Regions from separate parts of the Pseudomonas fragariae (ex Marin et al. 2024) genome, predicted to be linked through region 2. Evidence: predicted binding sites of a transcription regulator. Region 2 holds the regulator's gene; the other holds the start of a gene.
The links. The regulator sigma-54, encoded in region 2, starts transcription at its own class of promoters, with help from an activator protein. The targets are predictions, from matches to a motif close to ANTGGCATNNANNTTGCTNT.
Positions count from the first base shown of each region.

Region 1: a site for sigma-54 is predicted at 3,237-3,256, ahead of AC54XV_RS17870 (flagellar basal body rod protein FlgF). Genes of this name have one in related genera too.

Region 1 is NZ_CM184369.1:4,154,339-4,164,645, reverse strand. It holds gene flgE (flagellar hook protein FlgE) at 1-887, shown strand, start outside; gene AC54XV_RS17880 (flagellar hook-basal body complex protein) at 1,085-2,833, shown strand; gene AC54XV_RS17875 (hypothetical protein) at 2,834-3,025, opposite strand; gene AC54XV_RS17870 (flagellar basal body rod protein FlgF) at 3,309-4,049, shown strand; gene flgG (flagellar basal-body rod protein FlgG) at 4,096-4,884, shown strand; gene flgH (flagellar basal body L-ring protein FlgH) at 4,969-5,682, shown strand; gene AC54XV_RS17855 (flagellar basal body P-ring protein FlgI) at 5,696-6,805, shown strand; gene flgJ (flagellar assembly peptidoglycan hydrolase FlgJ) at 6,816-8,060, shown strand; gene flgK (flagellar hook-associated protein FlgK) at 8,071-10,131, shown strand; gene AC54XV_RS17840 (flagellar hook-associated protein 3) at 10,145-10,307, shown strand, end outside.
Region 2 is NZ_CM184369.1:5,031,956-5,042,262, reverse strand. It holds one part of gene AC54XV_RS21840 (IS3 family transposase) at 1-795, shown strand, start outside; gene AC54XV_RS21835 (DUF2753 family protein) at 1,646-2,107, shown strand; gene AC54XV_RS21830 (superoxide dismutase) at 2,109-2,720, shown strand; gene AC54XV_RS21825 (hypothetical protein) at 2,748-2,882, shown strand; gene AC54XV_RS21820 (HPr family phosphocarrier protein) at 2,907-3,179, opposite strand; gene rapZ (RNase adapter RapZ) at 3,195-4,052, opposite strand; gene ptsN (PTS IIA-like nitrogen regulatory protein PtsN) at 4,055-4,519, opposite strand; gene hpf (ribosome hibernation-promoting factor, HPF/YfiA family) at 4,530-4,838, opposite strand; gene AC54XV_RS21800 (RNA polymerase factor sigma-54) at 4,914-6,407, opposite strand; gene lptB (LPS export ABC transporter ATP-binding protein) at 6,590-7,315, opposite strand; gene lptA (lipopolysaccharide transport periplasmic protein LptA) at 7,316-7,864, opposite strand; gene lptC (LPS export ABC transporter periplasmic protein LptC) at 7,851-8,423, opposite strand; gene AC54XV_RS21780 (KdsC family phosphatase) at 8,432-8,971, opposite strand; gene AC54XV_RS21775 (KpsF/GutQ family sugar-phosphate isomerase) at 8,971-9,945, opposite strand; gene AC54XV_RS21770 (ATP-binding cassette domain-containing protein) at 10,250-10,307, shown strand, end outside.

The sequences.
Region 1 (10,307 bases), 880 kb from region 2:
CCAATCTGGAGCCCAAGGCGACGACCACGATCACTAACTCCGCCAACCTGAACTCGACGACTGCGTTGCCGACCGTTGCGACGTTCGATGCGACCGATACCAATAGCTACAACGTCAAGTACAGCACCCCGACTTACGACACTCAGGGTAATGCGCACACCCTGGATCAGTATTTCGTCAAGACCGGCACCAATACCTGGTCGATGTATTCCCTGATGGACGGGCGCAGCATTTCCGATCCGACGTCCACCGCGCCGGACAAGAATGACCTGACATTCGACTCCTCGGGCAATCTGGTGACCACTGCCGGCGGCTCTGTTCCTACCGACAGCGCCAACATCAAGTTCAACGCTGACGGTACATTCGCCGTGAGCAACTGGGTGCCTGGCGTGCAGGTCGGTACTGGCACGACAGCTACCTGGGCAGCCAACGGTGCGACGGGCGCTGCTTCGATCAAGCTGGACATGTCGAGCACTACCCAGACCGCTTCGGTATCCGGTCTGCTCAAGCAGGATCAGAATGGCTACGCCACTGGCCAGCTGAGCGGCATGAACGTTGACTCGAGCGGCAACCTGTTCGCCACTTACACCAACGGCAAGTCGCAGGTGATCGGTCAGACTTCGCTGACCAGCTTTGCCAACGTGCAGGGTCTGGCGCAGGCCGGCGGCACCAACTGGCGTGAAACGTTCGCTTCCGGCGTCCCGGTGAGCGGCGCTCCACAGTCGGGTACGCTGGGTTACATCACCGGTCAGGCGCTGGAAGAATCCAACGTCGACCTGACCATGGAACTGGTTAACCTGATCAAGGCGCAGAGCAACTATCAGGCTAACGCCAAGACCATTTCCACACAAAGCACCATCATGCAGACCACTATTCAGATGACGTAACACGTGTTGTTGGATGCGTGTTGAAAGAGCCCCTGTAAAAAGGGGCTTTTTTATGGGTGTCTGCAAAGTATTTTGTTATGTCTTTTTTAGTACTGAAAGTTACGGATGACTCCCGCATCCTACTTGGAAACTTCCTACGCACGATGATGTGAGAATAAAACTCCTCTATGAATTGCCTGTGCGGCAAGGGAGTTCTCATGTCATTCAATACAGCGATCAGCGGTATTCATGCTGCCAATAAACGACTGGAAGTGGCGGGCAATAATATTGCCAACGTCGGTACCCTGGGGTTCAAGTCGTCTCGTGCGCAGTTTTCTGCTTTATATGCGTCCGCACAGTTGGGGGCCGGACAGCACGCTGTCGGCGATGGCGTACGACTTGCTTCGGTGCAGCAGAATTTCAATCAGGGTGAAACCGTGATCAGTTCCGGCAATGCGCTGGATATGCGTATTCAGGGCAACGGTTTTTTTGTGGTCAGTGATCAGGGTTCGTTGGCCTATACGCGGGCCGGCGCCTTTTTGAAGGATGCTGCCAACTTTGTCGTCGACAGCGATGGCGGGCGCTTGCAGGGTTACGCCGCAAACGACAAGGGCGAGATTGCCAGTGGTATCCGCACGGACCTGCAGATCGATACGTCCAACGTCGGTGCCAGGGCCACGACCACGGTGGCTGAAACTATCAATCTGGATGCCTCGCTGCCTTCGCTCGCCCGCTTGCCGACCTTTGACCCGGCCGACCCCGCGACCTACACACGGGTCGCCACCCGGACCATCCAGGATGTGGGCATCACTCCGGTGCCCGCAGCCGATCATGAGCTCAAGCAGTATTTCGTCAAGACCGAGGCTAATCAATGGTCCATGTATGTGCTGGTGGACGGGCGCAATCCGGTGGATCCCGACAGCGTAGCGCCGTTGCAGGTGAGCCTTGAGCTCAAGCCTGACGGCTCCCTGTCGTACAGCGGCAATGATCAGCACCTGAGCAAAGTCTCGGACACCGAATTTGCCTTGCAGGGTTGGGTACCTGCCACGCAGATCAATGGCGCGTGGGCGGCGAACGGCTCGCTGAACGGCGGGGCTGTTTCGTTGCCGTTGAGCGATGCCGGGACCAGTCTGCTCGACCCGGGCGATACGGTCATGCATCGGCCGGTTCCGCACTTCAATCCCGCAGATCTGAACACTTACAGCAGGATGTTCGGTAACCAGATCTTTGACAGTCAGGGCAACACCCATGAGCTGAAACAGTATTTCGTGAAGGACGGCACCAACAGCTGGCGCATGCACGTGCTGATCGACGATCGAAACCCGCAGAACTCCGCTTCCACCACGCCGCTGACAGCGAATATCGTCTTCGATTCGCATGGCACTGTTGCGTCGTTGACCGGCAGTCCGGGTCTGAGCAGCAGCAATGGCAATCAGCTGAAACTCACGGGCTGGTCGCCGGTGATGGCGGTTGATCCTGGCACCAGTCGTGAGCGCTGGATAGCCAACGGGGCGGCCGGCAGCGCTGACGGCATCACCATCGACTTCACCCATCTGCTTCAGCACAACGCTGCCAGTTCGCGCTCCGCCGCCTACGTGGATGGCCATTCGGCAGGGGAGTTGAAAAGTCTCGACGTTGGCCGGGACGGCATTCTGCGTGCCGGGTTTACCAATGGCATGACTAAAGATATCGGTCAGGTGATGCTCGCCAGTTTCGCCAATCCCCATGGCTTGCAGCCGCGTAGCGATACACGCTGGGCCGCCACCGCTGATTCCGGAGTGGCTGAATATGATGTGCCGGGCGTCGGTACGCTGGGCAGTATCGTCAGTGGCGCGCTGGAGGGTTCGAACGTCGTGCTGGCCGATGAGCTGATTGCGCTGATCCAGGCCCAGACGGCCTATCAGGCCAACTCCAAGGCGATATCCACCGAAGTGACGTTGATGCAGACGCTGATTCAGTCGACCTGATCAGATCGAGCAGTCGGCTTTGATGAAGTGGCCTTTCAAGCGTTTCCAGCCTGGGCCCGGGCTGGCCTGGGCGCAGACGATCCGGCTGTCGCCCTGCCATTTGTAATAGTGGGCGGGATCGGCCTGAGAGAGCAGGGCAAGGGTCATCAGGCTCGCGCTCGCGATACCGATGATGCACGCACGAAAAGGCATGACGGTTCCCGTTCAGGGTTGCGGTGTCGGCAAGGTTATCACTGTCGATCCGGTTCTCGGCGCAGTTCGATGAAGTTTTTTTGGCGGTGTTTCCGGTCTGGCAAGCGGCAGGCGGCAGTCCACCGCCGCTATTGGCTGACGCGCGCTCCTCAGGCCGTCGGCGAATGCCGGTTTTTACTGGCTAATCAGGCATTTGTATCGAGCCTGACAAGTTGGTTCAAAAATTGCTTTAACCCTTTCAGAACAGCTACAGGCGGCAAGCGTCTGTCGGAGGAGGAAGACTGTGGACAAGTTGCTTTACGTCGCAATGAGCGGTGCATCCGAAAACGCGATCGCGCAAAAGGCTCATGCCAACAACCTGGCAAACGTCTCGACCAACGGTTTCATGCGTGACCTTGAACAGGCCCGCTCGATGCCGGTGTTTGGCGAGGTCATGCCATCGCGTGCCTACGCCATGAGCGAGCGTCCCGGGACCGACTTTTCCGCCGGCGCCATGGTGCAGACCGGTCGTGAGCTGGACATCGCTGTCAAGGGTGATGGCTGGATCGCGGTGCAGACGCCTGACGGCGGTGAAGCCTACACCCGCAGTTCCGGCATGAACATCGATGCCCTGGGCGTGTTGCGCGACGGCAGCGGTTTGCCGGTTATGGGCAACGGCGGTCCGATTGCCGTGCCGCCTCAGCAGCAGATCGAGATCGGCGCCGACGGCACGATCAGCATTCGTTCGCTGGGCGAGAGTCCGCAGGTGATGGCGCAGGTCGACCGCATCAAACTGGTCAGGCCTGACCTGAAGACCATGGAGAAGGGCCCTGACGGTCTGATCCATACCAAGACCGGCCGGCCTGCCGACGCAGATGCCACCGTTCAGGTCGAGTCCGGCTTTCTGCAGGCGAGCAACGTCAATGCGGTCGAGGAAATGACCTCGGTACTGGCCTTGTCCCGTCAATTCGAATTGCACGTCAAGATGATGAAGACCGCCGAAGAAGACGATCAGTCTATGGCTCGCGTCTTGCAACTTGGCTAATCAATGACAGCTTGCGCCGACAAACCGGCGCTCGAGGAGAACACACATGCTTCCTGCTCTATACGTCGCCAAAACCGGCCTTGCCGCTCAGGATACCAACCTGACCACCATCTCCAACAACCTGGCGAACGTCTCGACCACCGGTTTCAAAAGTGACCGGGCCGAGTTCCAGGACCTGCTGTATCAGATCAAACGCCAGCCGGGTGCCCAGTCCACTCAGGACAGCGAACTGCCTTCCGGCCTGCAACTGGGTACCGGTGTGCGCATTGTCGGCACGCAGAAGAACTTCACTGCCGGTAGCCTGCAGACCACCAACAACCCGCTGGACCTGGCGGTCAACGGTCGTGGTTTCTTTCAGGTGACCCAGCCGGACGGCACCATTGCCTACAGCCGTGACGGTACGTTCCACCTCGACGCCAACGGCCAGATCGTCACGGCCAACGGTTATGCCCTTGAGCCTGCGATTGTCGTTCCGCAGAACGCCCAGACCTTCACGGTCGGTCAGGACGGTACTGTTTCCGTCACGCTGGCAGGCGCAACCGCTACGCCGCAGATCATCGGCAATATCCAGACCGCCGACTTCATCAACCCGGCCGGCCTGCAGGCCATCGGTGGCAACCTGTACCTGGAAACCGGTTCGAGCGGCGCGCCGCAGATCGGCACCCCTGGCCTTAACGGCCTGGGTCCGACCCTGCAGAACACCCTGGAAAACTCCAACGTCAGCACCGTTGAGGAACTGGTCAACATGATCACTACCCAGCGCGCCTACGAGATGAACTCCAAAGTGATCTCGACCGCTGACCAGATGCTGCAAAACCTGACGCAGAACCTGTAAGGCCTTGATGTCGCTGCTCGTAGAACCGCTCAATCCGATGGGGCGCCTGATAAGCGCCTGTTACACCGCGAGGTTTCAAGTGTCATGAACCGCCTTAGTGTTCCGCGTTTTTCAGTGTTGATCGCTTCATTGTGCGGGATCACCCTGCTGTCCGGCTGTGTTGCGCCGACGGCCAAGCCCAATGACCCTTATTACGCTCCGGTGTTGCCGCGTACGCCCATGTCGGCGGCTGCCAACAATGGCGCCATCTATCAGGCCGGTTTCGAGCAGAACCTGTACGGCGACCGCAAGGCCTTCCGTATTGGCGACATCATTACCATCACGCTCTCCGAGCGTATGGCGGCGAGCAAGGCGGCCACTTCGGCAATGTCCAAGGACAGCACCAACAGCATTGGTCTGACCTCGCTGTTCGGTTCGGGTCTGACCACCAACAACCCGATTGGCGGCAACGACCTGAGTCTGAATGCCGGTTACAACGGTGCGCGGACCACCAAGGGTGATGGCAAGGCTGCACAGAGCAACAGTCTGACCGGTTCGGTCACCGTGACGGTTGCGGATGTGCTGCCCAACGGCATTCTGGCGGTACGTGGTGAAAAGTGGATGACCCTCAATACCGGTGATGAACTGGTGCGGATTGCCGGCCTGGTCCGGGCTGACGATATCGCCACCGACAACACTGTGTCGTCCACCCGTATCGCTGATGCACGTATTACCTATTCGGGGACCGGAGCCTTTGCCGATACCAGCCAGCCAGGCTGGTTCGACCGGTTCTTCCTCAGCCCGTTGTTCCCTTTCTGATAGCGGGATAGACATGATCAAGCTCAAGCAACTGATAGCGGCGACCTTGTTGTTGTCCACAGCGTTCGGCGTCCACGCCGAGCGTCTGAAGGACATCGCGAGCATCTCTGGCGTACGGGCCAACCAGTTGATCGGTTACGGTCTGGTCGTGGGTCTCAATGGTACAGGTGACCAGACCACCCAGACCCCGTTCACCCTGCAGACCTTCAACAACATGCTGTCGCAGTTCGGCATCAAGGTGCCGTCGGGTTCGGGCACCGTGCAGCTGAAAAACGTCGCGGCGGTCGCTGTGTATGCGGATCTGCCTGCCTTCGCCAAGCCGGGGCAGACGGTCGATATCACCGTTTCCTCGATCGGTAACTCCAAGAGTCTGCGCGGCGGTGCGCTGTTGATGACACCGATGAAAGGTGTCGACGGCAACGTTTACGCCATCGCTCAAGGCAACCTGGTGGTCGGTGGTTTCGATGCGGAAGGCCGTGACGGTTCGAAGATTACCGTCAACGTCCCGTCGTCGGGACGCATTCCTGGCGGCGCTTCGGTCGAGCGCTCGGTGCCGAGCGGCTTCAATCAGGGCAATACCCTGACCCTGAACCTGAACCGTTCCGACTTCACTACGGCCAAGCGGATAGTCGACAAGATCAACGAATTGTTGGGCCCGGGCGTCGCTCAGGCCTTGGACGGTGGTTCGGTGCGTGTGACCGCGCCGCTTGATCCGGGTCAGCGTGTCGACTACCTGTCGATTCTGGAAAACCTGGAAGTCGATCCCGGCCAGACCGCTGCCAAGGTCATCATCAATTCGCGTACCGGCACGATTGTCATCGGCCAGAACGTCAAGGTGTCGCCTGCTGCCGTAACCCACGGCAGCCTGACCGTGACCATCACCGAAGACCCGATCGTCAGCCAGCCGGGCGCATTGTCCGGCGGTCAGACTGCGGTAGTGCCTCGCTCGCGGGTCAATGCCCAGCAGGAGCTGCACCCGATGTTCAAGTTCGGTCCAGGCACCACGCTGGATGAGATCGTTCGCGCGGTCAATCAGGTGGGCGCTGCGCCCGGTGACCTGATGGCCATTCTCGAAGCGCTTAAACAGGCCGGCGCGTTGCAAGCCGACCTGATCGTGATCTGAGGATTCGAGCATGGATATGCCCAAGAGCGGAATTTCGTCAGCGGTCGACTCGGGTGCGTACACCGACGTCAACCGTCTGGCGTCGCTGAAGCATGGCGACAAGGACAGTGTGGAAAACCAGAAGAAAGTGGCCCGCGAGTTCGAGTCGCTGTTCGTCAGCCAGATGCTCAAGGCCATGCGCTCGGCCAACGAAGTGCTGGCCAAGGACAATCCGATGAACACCCCTGCCACGCGGCAGTATCAGGATATGTATGACCAGCAGCTGGCGGTTACACTCTCCACGCGTGGCAACGGTATCGGTCTGCAGGATGTGCTGATGCGCCAATTGTCGAAAGACAAGGGGATAAACCATGCCGCGCCGGTCAATACGACCGACGCTGCAACGGCCGCTACTGACGCTGCGCCGGCCAAGACCGGTCTGGCGACCAGTGTCTACCAGCGTCCATTGTGGGCCACGCGCTCGGCGGCTGCCGATCAGGCGGCGGCTGCGGCATCGGCGTCCGGAGAAGGGCGCAATGACATGGCGCTGCTCAACGCCCGCCGTCTGTCCCTGCCCGCCAAGCTCACCGATCGTCTGCTGGCTGGCATCGTGCCGTCCGCTACAACCGCCGTCAGCAACAGCCCGGTACCCGCTCGCGCGACAGCCGGCAGCACAGGCAACAACGGCGACTGGACACTCGATCCGAACCTGGCGCCAGCGCCCGAGTACGTGCGTTCCATGGCCCAGCCACCGCTGGCACCGGCCAAGCGTGCGTTCAGCAACGCCGATCAGTTCGTCGAAACCATGCTGCCATTGGCCAAGGAAGCCGCAGCACGTATCGGCGTTGACCCGGTCATGCTGGTGGCGCAGGCGGCACTGGAAACCGGTTGGGGCAAATCGATCATGCGTCAGCAGGACGGCAGCAGCAGTTACAACCTGTTCGGCATCAAGGCGGCAGGCAGCTGGAAGGGTGCCGAAGCGCGCGCGATCACCAGCGAGTTCCGCGACGGCAAGATGGTCAAGGAAACCGCGGACTTCCGTTCCTACGATTCCTATGCCGACAGCTTCCACGACCTGGTCAGTCTGTTGCAGAACAACAGTCGCTATAAAGAAGTGGTCAATTCGGCCGATAAACCGGAACAGTTTGTAAAAGAATTGCAGAAAGCCGGTTACGCCACTGACCCGGACTATGCCAGCAAGATTTCGCAGATTGCCAAGCAGATGAAGAGTTACCAGACTTACGCCGCTGCAGCGGGCTCTTCCACGACTTTATAAGGTTTGACTCATGTCGCTGATTTCAATTGGGCTCTCAGGTATCAATGCCAGCAGTGCCGCGATCAACACCATCGGTAACAACACGGCCAACGTGGATACCGCGGGTTACTCGCGTCAGCAGGTGCTGACCACGGCTTCGGCGCAGATCGCTCTTGGTCAGGGTGTGGGCTACATCGGTACCGGCACCACGCTGTCCGACGTACGTCGCATCTACAACAGCTATCTGGACACCCAATTGCAATCGAGCACCGCCCTCAGCGCGGATGCAGTGGCTTATTCCGGTCAGGCCAGCAAGACCGATACATTGCTGTCCGACAGTGCGACGGGGATCTCCGTGCAGCTGGCGGATTTCTTCACCAAGATGCAGGGCATCGCCACCAGCGCCACGCAGTCGGCAGAACGCTCGTCGTTCCTGACCCAGGCTGGCGCGTTGAGCGCACGCTTCAACTCGGTGTCGTCGCAGTTGTCCACGCAGAACGATAACGTCAACACGCAGCTCAACACCTTCACCAAACAGGTCAACGAACTGACCACCACGCTGGCGAGCCTGAACAAGCAGATTACACAAGCGTCGGCGGGCAATGCCACGCCTAACACCCTGCTTGACTCGCGCAGTGAAGCGGTTCGTCAGCTCAACGAGCTGGTTGGCGTGAAAGTGGTCGAGAACAACGGCAACTTCGACATTTATACCGGCACCGGACAATCGCTGGTCAGTGGCGGCACGTCCTACAAGATGTCGGCCAGCCCGAGCCCGTCCGATCCGTTGCAGTACAACGTGCAGATTGCCTACGGCCAGACCCAGACCGATGTGACCTCGGTGCTTACTGGCGGCTCGATTGGTGGTCTGTTGCGTTATCGCAACGAAGTGCTGGTGCCCGCGACCAATGAACTGGGCCGTACCGCGATGGTGCTGTCCGATCAGGTCAACAGCCAGATGAGCCAGGGTATCGACAGCAAGGGCAACTTCGGTTCGAACCTGTTCTCCAGCATCAACAGTGCGGATGCCATCACCCAGCGCAGCGTCGGCAAAACCACCAACAGTGTCGGCTCCGGCAACCTCAACGTGACGATCGGCGACACCAGCAAGCTGACCGCCAACGATTATGAAGTGACGTTCAGCGATTCATCGAATTTCAGCGTGCGCCGTCTGCCCAATGGCGAGAGCGTGGGTGCCGGTTCGCTGGCTGACAATCCGCCAAAGCAGTTCGATGGCTTCAGTGTGAGCCTCAACGGCAATACGCTGGCCGCCGGTGACAGTTTCAAGGTCATCCCTACCCGTACTGGCGCCTCGGGGATTTCGGTGGTGCTGACCGATGCCAAGGACATTGCAGCTGCCGCGCCGTTGACGGCAACCGCGGGTAGCAGCAACTCCGGCACCGGCGGCTTCACTCAGCCGGTGCTGAACACCAAGTCCGATATCTACGACAGCACCCAGACCGCTGACCTGCGCAATGCGCTCAAAGACTCCACCCCGATGAAACTGGTAATGGGTGCGGTCAGCAGCACCGGCGTGCAGAGTTATACCCTGATCAATGCGAGTGGCGGGGCGGTGCTTGACCAGAATGGCAACGCCGTCAGTGGTTCGATCATTCAGGGTCAGGCCAACACCGTCAAATTGAACGTTGGCTATACCGACACCACGACAACGCCGAGCAGCAAAACCGCTTTTGAACTGCAAATGACCATTTCCGGCTCGCCGGTTGCCAATGACACGTTCAGCATCGGCATGACCGGCGGCGGCTCGTCCGATAACCGCAATGCGTTGGCGGTGGTCGGCCTGCAGACTGCCAAGACTGTCGGCGTCGTCAACGGTGGTGTGGGTACCAGCCTGTCCGGTTCGTATGCAGATACGGTGTCTGTTGTGGGTACGCTGGCGAGCCAGAGCAAGAACGATGTGACCGCCACAGCGGCCGTTGTCAGCCAGGCGAAGTCGTCACGCGATTCGGTCTCGGGTGTATCGCTCGATGAAGAAGCGTCCAACCTGATCAAGTACCAGCAGTACTACACCGCCTCTTCGCAGATCATCAAGGCGGCACAAACCATTTTCAGCACGCTGATCAACAGTCTTTAAGGAATCGTGAGCCATGCGTATCTCGACTACCCAGTTCTTCGAATCCACGAACACCAATTATCAGCGTAACTATTCGAACCTGAACAAGACCAGCGAAGAGGTTTCCAGCGGCATCAAGCTCAATACTGCGGGCGATGATCCGGTGGGTGCGGCGCGCGTACTGCAACTGACCCAGC
Region 2 (10,307 bases):
CGTGTGTTTGGAATGAACCGCAGCCGGTATTACGACTATCTGAAGCAGCGGGATCGAGTTGATCCCGACAGAGAACGGCTCAAGGTCGAGGCGATTCAATTGCACACTCAAAGTCGCCGATCAATGGGAGCTCGCAGTTTGTCAGCGGCCTTGAAAGCCCGGGGTGAGCAGGTTGGCAGGTTTTTGGCTGGTCGTCTGATGGCCGAGGCGGGTTTGCAAAGCTGTCAGCGTCGACCGAGGCCTTATCGGCATAGCGTCGTGCAATCCCGATTCGCCGAGAATTTGCTGGAACGCCAATTTGAAGTATCAGCCCCCAATCAGGTCTGGTGCGGAGATATAACGTATATCTGGGCTGGTACGCACTGGGTATATCTGGCGGCTGTGCTTGACCTGTACGCCAGGCGGATAGTGGGTTGGGCGATTTCCAGCACACCAGACTCAACGTTGACTTGCAAGGCGCTGGCATTGGCTCATGAAGCTCGAGGAAAGCCACACAAGGTCATGTTTCACTCCGACCAAGGCTGCCAGTACAGTAGCGAGATGTTCCGCACTAAACTTGAGTCGCTCGGTATGCAGCAGAGCATGAGCCGTCGCGGAAACTGCTGGGACAATGCCCCGATGGAACGCTTTTTCGGCAGCCTGAAGTCCGAATGGATACCGAAAAAGGGCTATCGGAACGAGGAGGAAGCACGCCCTGATGTGCTTCGTTACGTAATCCATCACTACAATCAGGTCAGGCTGCACAGCTACAACGAATACCGCACGCCAGTGGATCAGGAAAAAATGGCGGCGTAGCTTCTATAACTGTGTCCGGAATCAGTTGACCAGATCAAGGATGACGCTGAGCTTCTAGAAAGGCATGCGACGCGGAGCGCCGCACGATAGTTGCGATGGTCGTTCCGCACGCTCCAGCGTGGGAGTGCAGTGCTCGACGCTCTGCGTCGCAAGAGGACGCAGAGCGTCCGGAAAGGCATGCGACGCGGAGCGCCGCACGATAGTTGAGGTTATCGTTCCCTACGCTCCAGCGTGGGAATGCAGTTCACGACGCTCTGCGTCGTCAAGAGGACGCAGAGCGTCCGGAAAGGCATGCGACGCGGAGCGCCGCACGATAGTTGAGGTTATCGTTCCCTACGCTCCAGCGTGGGAATGCAGTTCACGACGCTCTGCGTCGTCAAGAGGGCGCAGAGCGTCCGGAAAGGCATGCGACGCGGAGCGCCGCACGATAGTCAGGCTGATCGTTCCTCACGCTCCCGCGTGGGAATGCCGTTCGTGACGCTCTGCGTCACCCATCCACCTCCGGTTTTGGCCGCCCATAACCTTCGTCCGAACCCGCGTGTTACGTCTCCCTCAAAGCATGTTCACGCTCACCGGTGCAAGGCCGTGCAGCGATCGGGCTTGTGTTGATTCTGTATCTCATTTAATAATGAATATCATTTCTAAAATGAACTGCGATCATGGGGTCTGTTCTGCACGAGTTGTCTTATCTGGAAACCAGCGTGGCTTGAGTCTGCGGATTCGTTGTGCGCTTGAAACCGACGAGCCTCTGCTGATCGAGCATTACCTCGCCAAGAGGCGTCCCTGGCGCGATTGAGCGCCCCGCCCCGGCCCATGGTCGCTGCCCAGTCAATGTTCCTGGAGGTACCTCATGCAGCATTGGAAACGCACCATCGAGCTGGCCAATCGCTGTTTCAATCTTGGCGATTGGGTCGAAGCTCGCGAGTTGTACCTTCAGGCGCTGGCGTTGGCGCAGGTCTTGTTCGAGCGCTGGGCGGATGTCGATGAAGCGGTCGCGGCCTGTGTGATTTCTCACCATAACCTGGCGGATCTGCACCTGAGTCTGGGCCAGCCGGAGGAGAGCGCCGAGTACCTGTGTGCCATCCACCAGCACCTGTTGCAGACCATGCAGAATCAACGCCTCCCGCCCGCGTTACGCGAGGCAGCCTTGCGCCACAGCAGCAAAACATACGCCGAGCTGCTGAGTTTCATCAGCGAACACGGCGAATACCCGCGCACTCATCGGTTGCTGAACAGCGGCAGCGAGCACACCCGTTCATCGCTACAGCGCCATTCGGCAAGCCCTTCCGGACTTTTCTACGGAGCACATTGAAATGCCATACACCTTGCCTGCACTGCCTTACGCATACGATGCCCTTGAACCACATATCGATGCGCAAACCATGGAAATCCACTACACCAAGCATCACCAGACGTACATCAATAACCTCAATGCCGCGGTCGAAGGGACGGAGTTCGCCGACTGGTCGGTGGAGAAGCTGGTGGCCAGTGTCCAGCAGTTGCCTGAAAACCTCCGTCCAGCGGTGATCAATCAGGGTGGCGGCCATGCCAATCACTCGTTGTTCTGGGAAGTCATGGTGCCGGGCGGCGGCGGCTTGCCCACGGGCGCTGTCGGGTCTGCCATCAATGAGCAACTGGGTGGCTACGAAAGCTTCAAGGAGGCATTCACCAAGGCCGCATTGACCCGTTTCGGCAGTGGCTGGGCATGGCTGAGCGTCACGCCTGACAAAAAGCTGGTGGTGGAAAGCAGTGGTAACCAGGACAGCCCGCTGATGAACGGCAATACGCCGATTCTGGGGCTGGACGTGTGGGAGCACGCTTACTACCTGCGCTATCAGAACCGTCGTCCCGAATACATCAATGCGTTCTACAACGTGATCAATTGGGATGAGGTGTCCCGCCGTTATCAGGCCGCTCTGGCCTGAGCCTGGCAGCCGGACCCAAGGCGGCGTATGCGCTCCGGATTCCTCACGCTCAGCAATGTGCGGTTATTTCGTCTGGCAGTCGGGAGCGTGCTGCTGTTGGCGGGTATGGCGCTACTGATTGCCCACGGGCTGAGCTGGATGCGCGTGCAAGGCTGGTGGTGACGGATACCGCGTTTGTACGAGGGCTTATTCGCCCTCATCAAACCGGTTGTCGATCAGCTCGATCAGGCCATCAAGCGCTTCCTGTTCGAATTCGCCTTCGGTGTGCAGGTGGATCTCGGTGCCCTTGCCGGCAGCCAGCATCATCACGGCCATGATGCTTTTACCGTCGACCATGCTCTCCGGAGTGCGGCCGACCCTGATCTTGCAGGGAAACTTGCCTGCGACCCCGACGAATTTGGCGGCAGCGCGGGCGTGCAGGCCCAGTTTGTTGATGATGGTGATTTGACGAGCGGGCATCGCAGTGAAAATCCTTCAGCTGAGGTCGCGGTGGCGGACCTGAACGTTCTTGAGTGATTGTTGCAAGACCTGACCAAGCCGCTCGGTCAGGTAGACCGAACGATGGTGTCCGCCGGTACAGCCGATGGCAATGGTAACGTAAGAACGGTTACTGGCTGCAAACCGGGGTAGCCATTTGTTCAGGTAAGCGAAGATGTCCTGAAACATTTCTTCGACGTCAGGCTGCACCGACAGGTAGTCGATAACGGGTTGTTCAAGCCCCGAGTGGTCGCGCAGTTCTGGCTTCCAGTACGGATTGGGCAGGCAGCGCACATCGAATACCAGGTCTGCATCGACAGGCATGCCGCGCTTGAAACCAAAGGACTCGATCAGAAATGCAGTGCCTGGCTCGGGCTTGTTCAGCAGACGAAGCTTGAGCGCGTCGCGCAACTGATAGAGATTCAGGTGGGTGGTGTTGATCTTCAGGTCGGCCAGATCGATGATCGGGCCAAGCAGTGCGGTTTCATCACGTATCGCTTCGGCCAGCGAACGATCTGCCGTGCTCAGCGGGTGGCGGCGCCGGGTTTCCGAGAAGCGCTTGAGCAGGGTGGCTTCGTCTGCATCCAGATACAGCACGTCGCACTGAATATTGCGCGAGCGTACTTCATCCAGCATCTGCGGAAAACGGGTCAGGTGGCTGGGCAGATTGCGGGCATCTATCGAAACCGCCAGCAAGGGTTCGGCGAGTTCGGTGTTGATCAGCGCGCGTTCGGCCAGCTCCGGCAACAGGCCGGCCGGCAGGTTATCGACACAGTAAAAGCCGTTGTCTTCCAGCACATCGAGCGCCGTACTCTTGCCTGAGCCGGAGCGACCGCTGACGATGATCATGCGCATGGTCAGTTTCCGTTCTGCACGTCCAGCACCACTTGATAAAGCGCCTCAGCGCTTTCGGCACTGCGCAGGCGCTTACGCACATCTTTGTCGTCGAGCATGCTGGCGATCTGGCGCAGCAGCTCCAGGTGTTCATCGGTGGCAGCTTGCGGGACCAGCAAGACGAACAGCAGGTCGACCGGCGCACCATCGATGGCGTCGAAATCCACAGGGGTGGAGAGGTGAATCACTGCACTGACAGGCTCGCTGCAGTCAGCGAGGCGGCAGTGGGGGATGGCAATACCGTTGCCAAAACCGGTCGAGCCCAGTTTTTCCCGGGCGACGAGACTTGCGAATACTGTGTCCGACACCATGCCCGGCACTTCACGGCCGATCAGGTTGGCAATTTCTTCGAGTACACGCTTTTTACTGCCGCCCGGCACGTTCACAAGGGAGCGGCCGGGGGTCAGGATATTTTCGATTCGGATCATTAAATGGGCGTTAGCGAGCGGCCGCACCTTTGAGGATGCTTTGCTGCTTTTCCTTATGCTTGAGCAATTGTCGGTCTAGCTTGTCAGTGAGCAGGTCGATGGCAGCATACATGTCATCATGTTCAGCATTGGCAACGACCTCTCCACCATGGATGTGCAACGTGGCTTCGATCTTCTGCTTGAGCTTTTCGACCGTCATCGTGACCTGCACGTTGGTAATCTTGTCAAAATGCCCCTCGAGCTTCTTGAGCTTGAGCTCAACGTATTCACGAAGGGGTTTGGTCACTTCCAGTTGGTGTCCACTGATGTTGACTTGCATACAGCTTTCTCCTTTGCCAGTGCATAAAGAGGCAGGCATGGCGCATGCCTCTGGGACGCTGTGGCTCGGCCTGCATCACATCAGCCGCTTACGCTCACTGGAAGGGGCGATCCCGAGAGACTCACGGTACTTGGCGACTGTGCGACGGGCTACTTGAATGCCTTGTGCCTCCAGTAAACCAGCGATCTTGCTATCACTCAACGGCTTTTTCTGATTTTCCGCCGCAACCAGTTTTTTGATGATTGCGCGAATTGCCGTGGACGAGCATTCACCGCCCTCGGAGGTGCTCACATGGCTTGAGAAGAAGTATTTCAGCTCGTAAATGCCGCGTGGGGTGTGCATGAATTTCTGGGTGGTTACGCGCGAGATGGTCGACTCGTGCATGCCCACTGCCTCGGCGATGTCGTGCAGGACGAGCGGCTTCATGGCCTCGTCACCGTACTCGAGAAAGCCGCGCTGATGTTCGACGATTTGCGTGGCGACCTTCATCAACGTTTCGTTGCGGCTTTGCAGGCTCTTGATGAACCAGCGCGCTTCCTGCAACTGATTGCGCATGAAGGTGTTGTCTGCGCTGGTATCGGCGCGCCGTACGAAGCCCGCGTATTGCGGATTGACGCGCAGGCGCGGCACCGACTCCTGATTGAGTTCGACCAGCCAGCGTTCATTGTCCTTGCGCACGATCACATCCGGAATGACGTATTCGGCTTCTGTGGATTCGATCTGCGAGCCTGGACGCGGGTTGAGGCTCTGCACCAGTTCGATGACCTGACGCAGCTCGTCTTCCTTGAGCTTCATGCGTCGCATCAGCTGGCCGTAGTCGCGGCTTCCGAGCAGGTCGATGTAGTCGCTGACCAGGCGTTGTGCTTCTGTCAGCCAGGGTGTTTTTGCTGGCAGCTGGCGCAGTTGCAGCAGCAGGCATTCGCTCAGGTTGCGAGCGCCGATGCCGGCAGGTTCAAACTGCTGGATGCGGTGCAGTACGGCTTCGATCTCGTCGAGCTCGATGTCCAGTTCGGGGTCGAAGGACTCGAGAATCTCATCGAGCGTCTCGTCGAGATAACCCTGGTTGTTGATGCAGTCGATCAGCGTAACCGCTACCAGACGGTCCTTGTCGGACATCGGCGCGACATTCAGTTGCCACAGCAGGTGGCTTTGCAGGCTTTCGCCCACAGAGGTGCGCGTGGTGAAGTCCCACTCGTCGTCATCGTTGCTTGGCAGGCTGCTGGCGCTGGTCTGGTAGATGTCTTCCCATGCGGTATCGACGGGCAGCTCGTTGGGAATGCGTTCGTTCCATTCACCTTCTTCAAGGTTGTCCACGGTAGGCGCGGATTCCTGATAGGTCGGTTCCTGAACGTCGGGGTTGGGCTTTTGTTCGATGTTGTCGGCAAGCGGGTCGGAATGGTCGAAGTCGTCGCCTTCTTCCTGCCGCTCCAGCATAGGGTTTGACTCCAGCGCCTCCTGGATCTCCTGCTGGAGATCCAGAGTGGAAAGCTGAAGTAAGCGGATTGCCTGTTGCAGCTGCGGTGTCATCGTCAGCTGCTGGCCCATTCTCAAGACTAGCGATGGTTTCATGGCAGGGGCTAAACACCTTATTCGCCGGCGCGCATGCGCCATCTACTACAGGCGCCGTGGCGCCAACTTAAGCAAATTATATGCCTGAAACCTGTGCGTTTGCCTAGAGTGATATGACAAATAAAATGTTGTCAATACACTGCGTAGGCATCAATCGGCTGCGAAGCGCAAAGGGCAGTCGATTAAAGGCGGAACTCGTGGCCGAGGTAGACCTCTTTCACCAGCTGATTCGCCAGAATGGTCTCCGAATCGCCTTCCGCAATCAGCTGTCCATCGTTGACGATGTAGGCTGTTTCGCAGATATCCAGCGTTTCCCGGACGTTGTGGTCAGTGATCAGTACACCGATACCCTTGGCCTTGAGATGGTGAATGATCTGCTTGATGTCGCCTACCGAAATAGGGTCGACACCTGCAAACGGTTCATCCAGCAGGATGAATTTAGGCGCGGTGGCCAGAGCCCGGGCGATTTCCACACGGCGACGTTCACCACCCGACAGGCTCATGCCCAGGTTGTCACGGATATGGGTGATGTGGAACTCCTGCAGGAGGCTTTCCAGCTCCTTGCGGCGAGCACCGGCATCGAGCTCCTTGCGGGTCTCGAGAATCGCCATGATGTTGTCGGACACCGACAGCTTGCGGAAGATCGAGGCTTCCTGAGGCAAGTAGCCGATGCCTGCGCGGGCGCGACCGTGCATGGGTTGATGGCTGACATCCAGATCGTCAATCAGCACGCGCCCCTGATCAGCCTGGACCAGACCCACGATCATGTAGAAGCAGGTGGTCTTGCCGGCGCCGTTCGGGCCCAGCAGGCCGACGATCTGGCCGCTGTCGATGGAGATGCTCACATCGCGCACGACCTGCCGGCTTTTGTAGCTTTTAGCCAGATGCTGGGCTTTGAGCGTCGCCATTTACTGGGCCTTCTGAGGTTGATCGGTTTTCTTTTTCGGCTGGATGACCATGTCGATACGCGGACGTGGCGTGGTCACCTTGGCGCCGCCATTGGCCCGACCGGCACTGACGACCTGTCTGACCGTGTCGTAGACGATTTTCTCGCCTTCCGAGGTGTTGCCGTCATTGATGACCTTGGCCTTGTCGATCAGGACGATACGGTCCTGGCCGGCGTAATACTGGATGGTGACGGCATAGGCCTGCACGATCGGCTTGTCCACGGCAGGCTTCTGCTCGTAGTAGGCCAGGTTGCCGACGGAGGTAAATACGTCGACTTCGCCCTGGGCATTACGCGTGATCGTCACGGTGTTGCCCGTGATTTTCATCGAGCCCTGAGTGATGATGACATTGCCCTTGTAAGTCGCCACGCCTTTCTTGTCATCGAGCTGAGCATCGTCAGACTGGATGTGGATAGGCTGATCTCGGTCGGTTGGCAGGGACCAGGCGCTCGCGCTTCCCAGTGCTGCGCCCAGGCCGAGCAATAAAGGAAGAGTTTTAACGAGCCTCATACTGTCCTCTTACGTTGGACAGCAGGTCCATCCTGCTGTCTTTCAAATACGCTTTCATTCCCTTGGCCGTAGTGACACCGCCCGCGCCGTCGATTCTAACGTCTTGGTCGGTCTGCGCATATTCCTTCTGAGGAAATACGGTCATGCGGCTGCTGGTAATAATGGTCGTGCGCTGTTTTTCATCGGTGCGTTCAACACGAACGGAATCCATCAGCTCGACCTGATCGCCGTCGGACGAAACTTCACCTCGTTTGCTTTGCACGTGCCACGGAAATGCTCCGCCGCGGTACATGTTCAGATTGGGTGTCGTCAGCAGGCTCACATCTGTGGCCTTCACATGCTCGACCTTGTCGGAGGTCATGTCGTACTGAAGTGTGCCGTCTGGCAGGTACTGCACGCTGCGAGTATTGATCGCATAGTAGTCGATCGCCGTGTCGTCAAGCGACGCATCAGGCTGGTCCATGAAGCTTTCCGGGCTGATGTTCCAGTAACCGACCGCTGCCAGCAGCAGCGCCAGTACCCCGAGAAGCAGGAACTTGCGAATTTTTTTAGTGAACATAATGGCTTCTATAAATAGGCGGAGTGAGCCGCTTCAAGGTTGCCTTGCGCACTCAGAATCAGTTCGCAGAATTCGCGCGCTGCACCTTCGCCGCCTCGCGCCCTGGTTATCCCGTGTGCGTGCTCGCGTACAAAGCCGGCAGCATTGGCCACTGCCATGCCCAGACCGACGCGTCTGATGACGGGCAAGTCTGGCAGATCATCACCCAGATAGGCGACCTGTTCGTAACTCAGGTTGAGTTCTGCCAGCAACTTGTCCAGTACCACCAGTTTGTCTTCACGTCCCTGAAACAGGTGTTCAATGCCCAGGCTCTTTGCCCGGCGCTCGACTATCGCGGTCTTGCGGCCACTGATGATCGCCGTGGTGACGCCCGAGGCTATCAGCATTTTAATGCCCTGGCCGTCGAGAGTATTGAATGTCTTGATCTCGCTGCCGTCTTCCATGAAGTAAAGGCGGCCATCGGTCAGCACGCCATCGACATCGAAGACTGCCAGCTTGATGGCCTTGCCGCGTTGCATGAGATCCTGGGTCATTATTTCGGTTTCCATTACATGACGCCTGCGCGCAGGAGATCCTGCAGGTTGAATGCGCCAACCGGCCGGTCGTTCTGGTCTACGACAACAAGCGCACTGATTTTGTTGTCCTCCATGATTTTCAGCGCCTCGGCGGCGAGCATCTCGGCATGGGCGGTCTTGCCATGAAGCGTCATGACCTCGTCGATGATGGTCTGGCGGATATCGACGGGGCGGTCCAGTGTCCGGCGCAAGTCACCGTCCGTGAAGATGCCGGCCAGTGTGCCGTCGGCTTCGACGATGGCCGTCATGCCCAAACCTTTACGAGTCATTTCAAGCAGTGCGTCGCGCAACAGGGTGCCACGTTGCACGCTGGGCAGTGATTCGCCGGAGTGCATCACATTCTCGACCTTGAGCAGCAGGCGGCGACCCAGTGCGCCGCCCGGATGGGAGAATGCGAAATCTTCGGCAGTGAAACCGCGCGCGTCGAGCAGCGCCACGGCGAGGGCGTCGCCCATGACCAGTGCGGCGGTTGTCGAGGACGTCGGTGCCAGGTTGAGCGGGCAGGCCTCATGCACGACATGCGCGTTGAGGTTGATGTCGGCAGCCTTGGCCAGAATGGACTCGGGGTCGCCGGTCAGGCTGATCATCTTTATGCCCAGGCGCTTGATCAGTGGCAGCAGGGTGACGATTTCGTTGGTGCTGCCGGAGTTCGACAGGGCCAGGATGATGTCATCACGGGTGATCATGCCCATGTCGCCATGGCTGGCTTCGGCCGGATGCACGAAAAACGAGGTGGTGCCGGTGCTCGCCAGCGTGGCGGCGATCTTGTTGCCGATGTGTCCGGACTTGCCCATGCCGACCACGACCACACGCCCTTTGCTGGCGAGGATCATTTCGCACGCGCGCACGAAATCGCCGTCAAGACGTTCAAGCAAGCCTTGTATGGCTTCTATCTCAAGGCGAATGGTGCGTTGCGCCGATTGGATCAGGTCACTGGATTGGTTCATGTCTGGAGAGGGTCAGCCTGCTGAAAGGCGGCGATTATAGCGGTAATGAACGATTCCCTCACGTCTGATCGTCGTTGTGTTGTTTTTAAACGAATTTCCTACGCACCTGCGGGTCTGTATTCAAGCCTGTGGCCATAACATTGTGGTACAGAATAATTCAGCGAATACCTGAACCGCTCGGTTCTCTTCTTGGGGGCGGGTGGCTGCGGTGATATAGTTCGCGGCCTGTTCGGCACGCCTGGGCAGCCTGTCGGTGTTCAAAAACCGGCGGCTCGGGGTGGAAGCTGTATCGCAAGGAGTTTAGATGAGTCCTGATGACGCCTATGCGGTCGAGTTGAAAGGTGTGTCTTTCAAACGCGGTG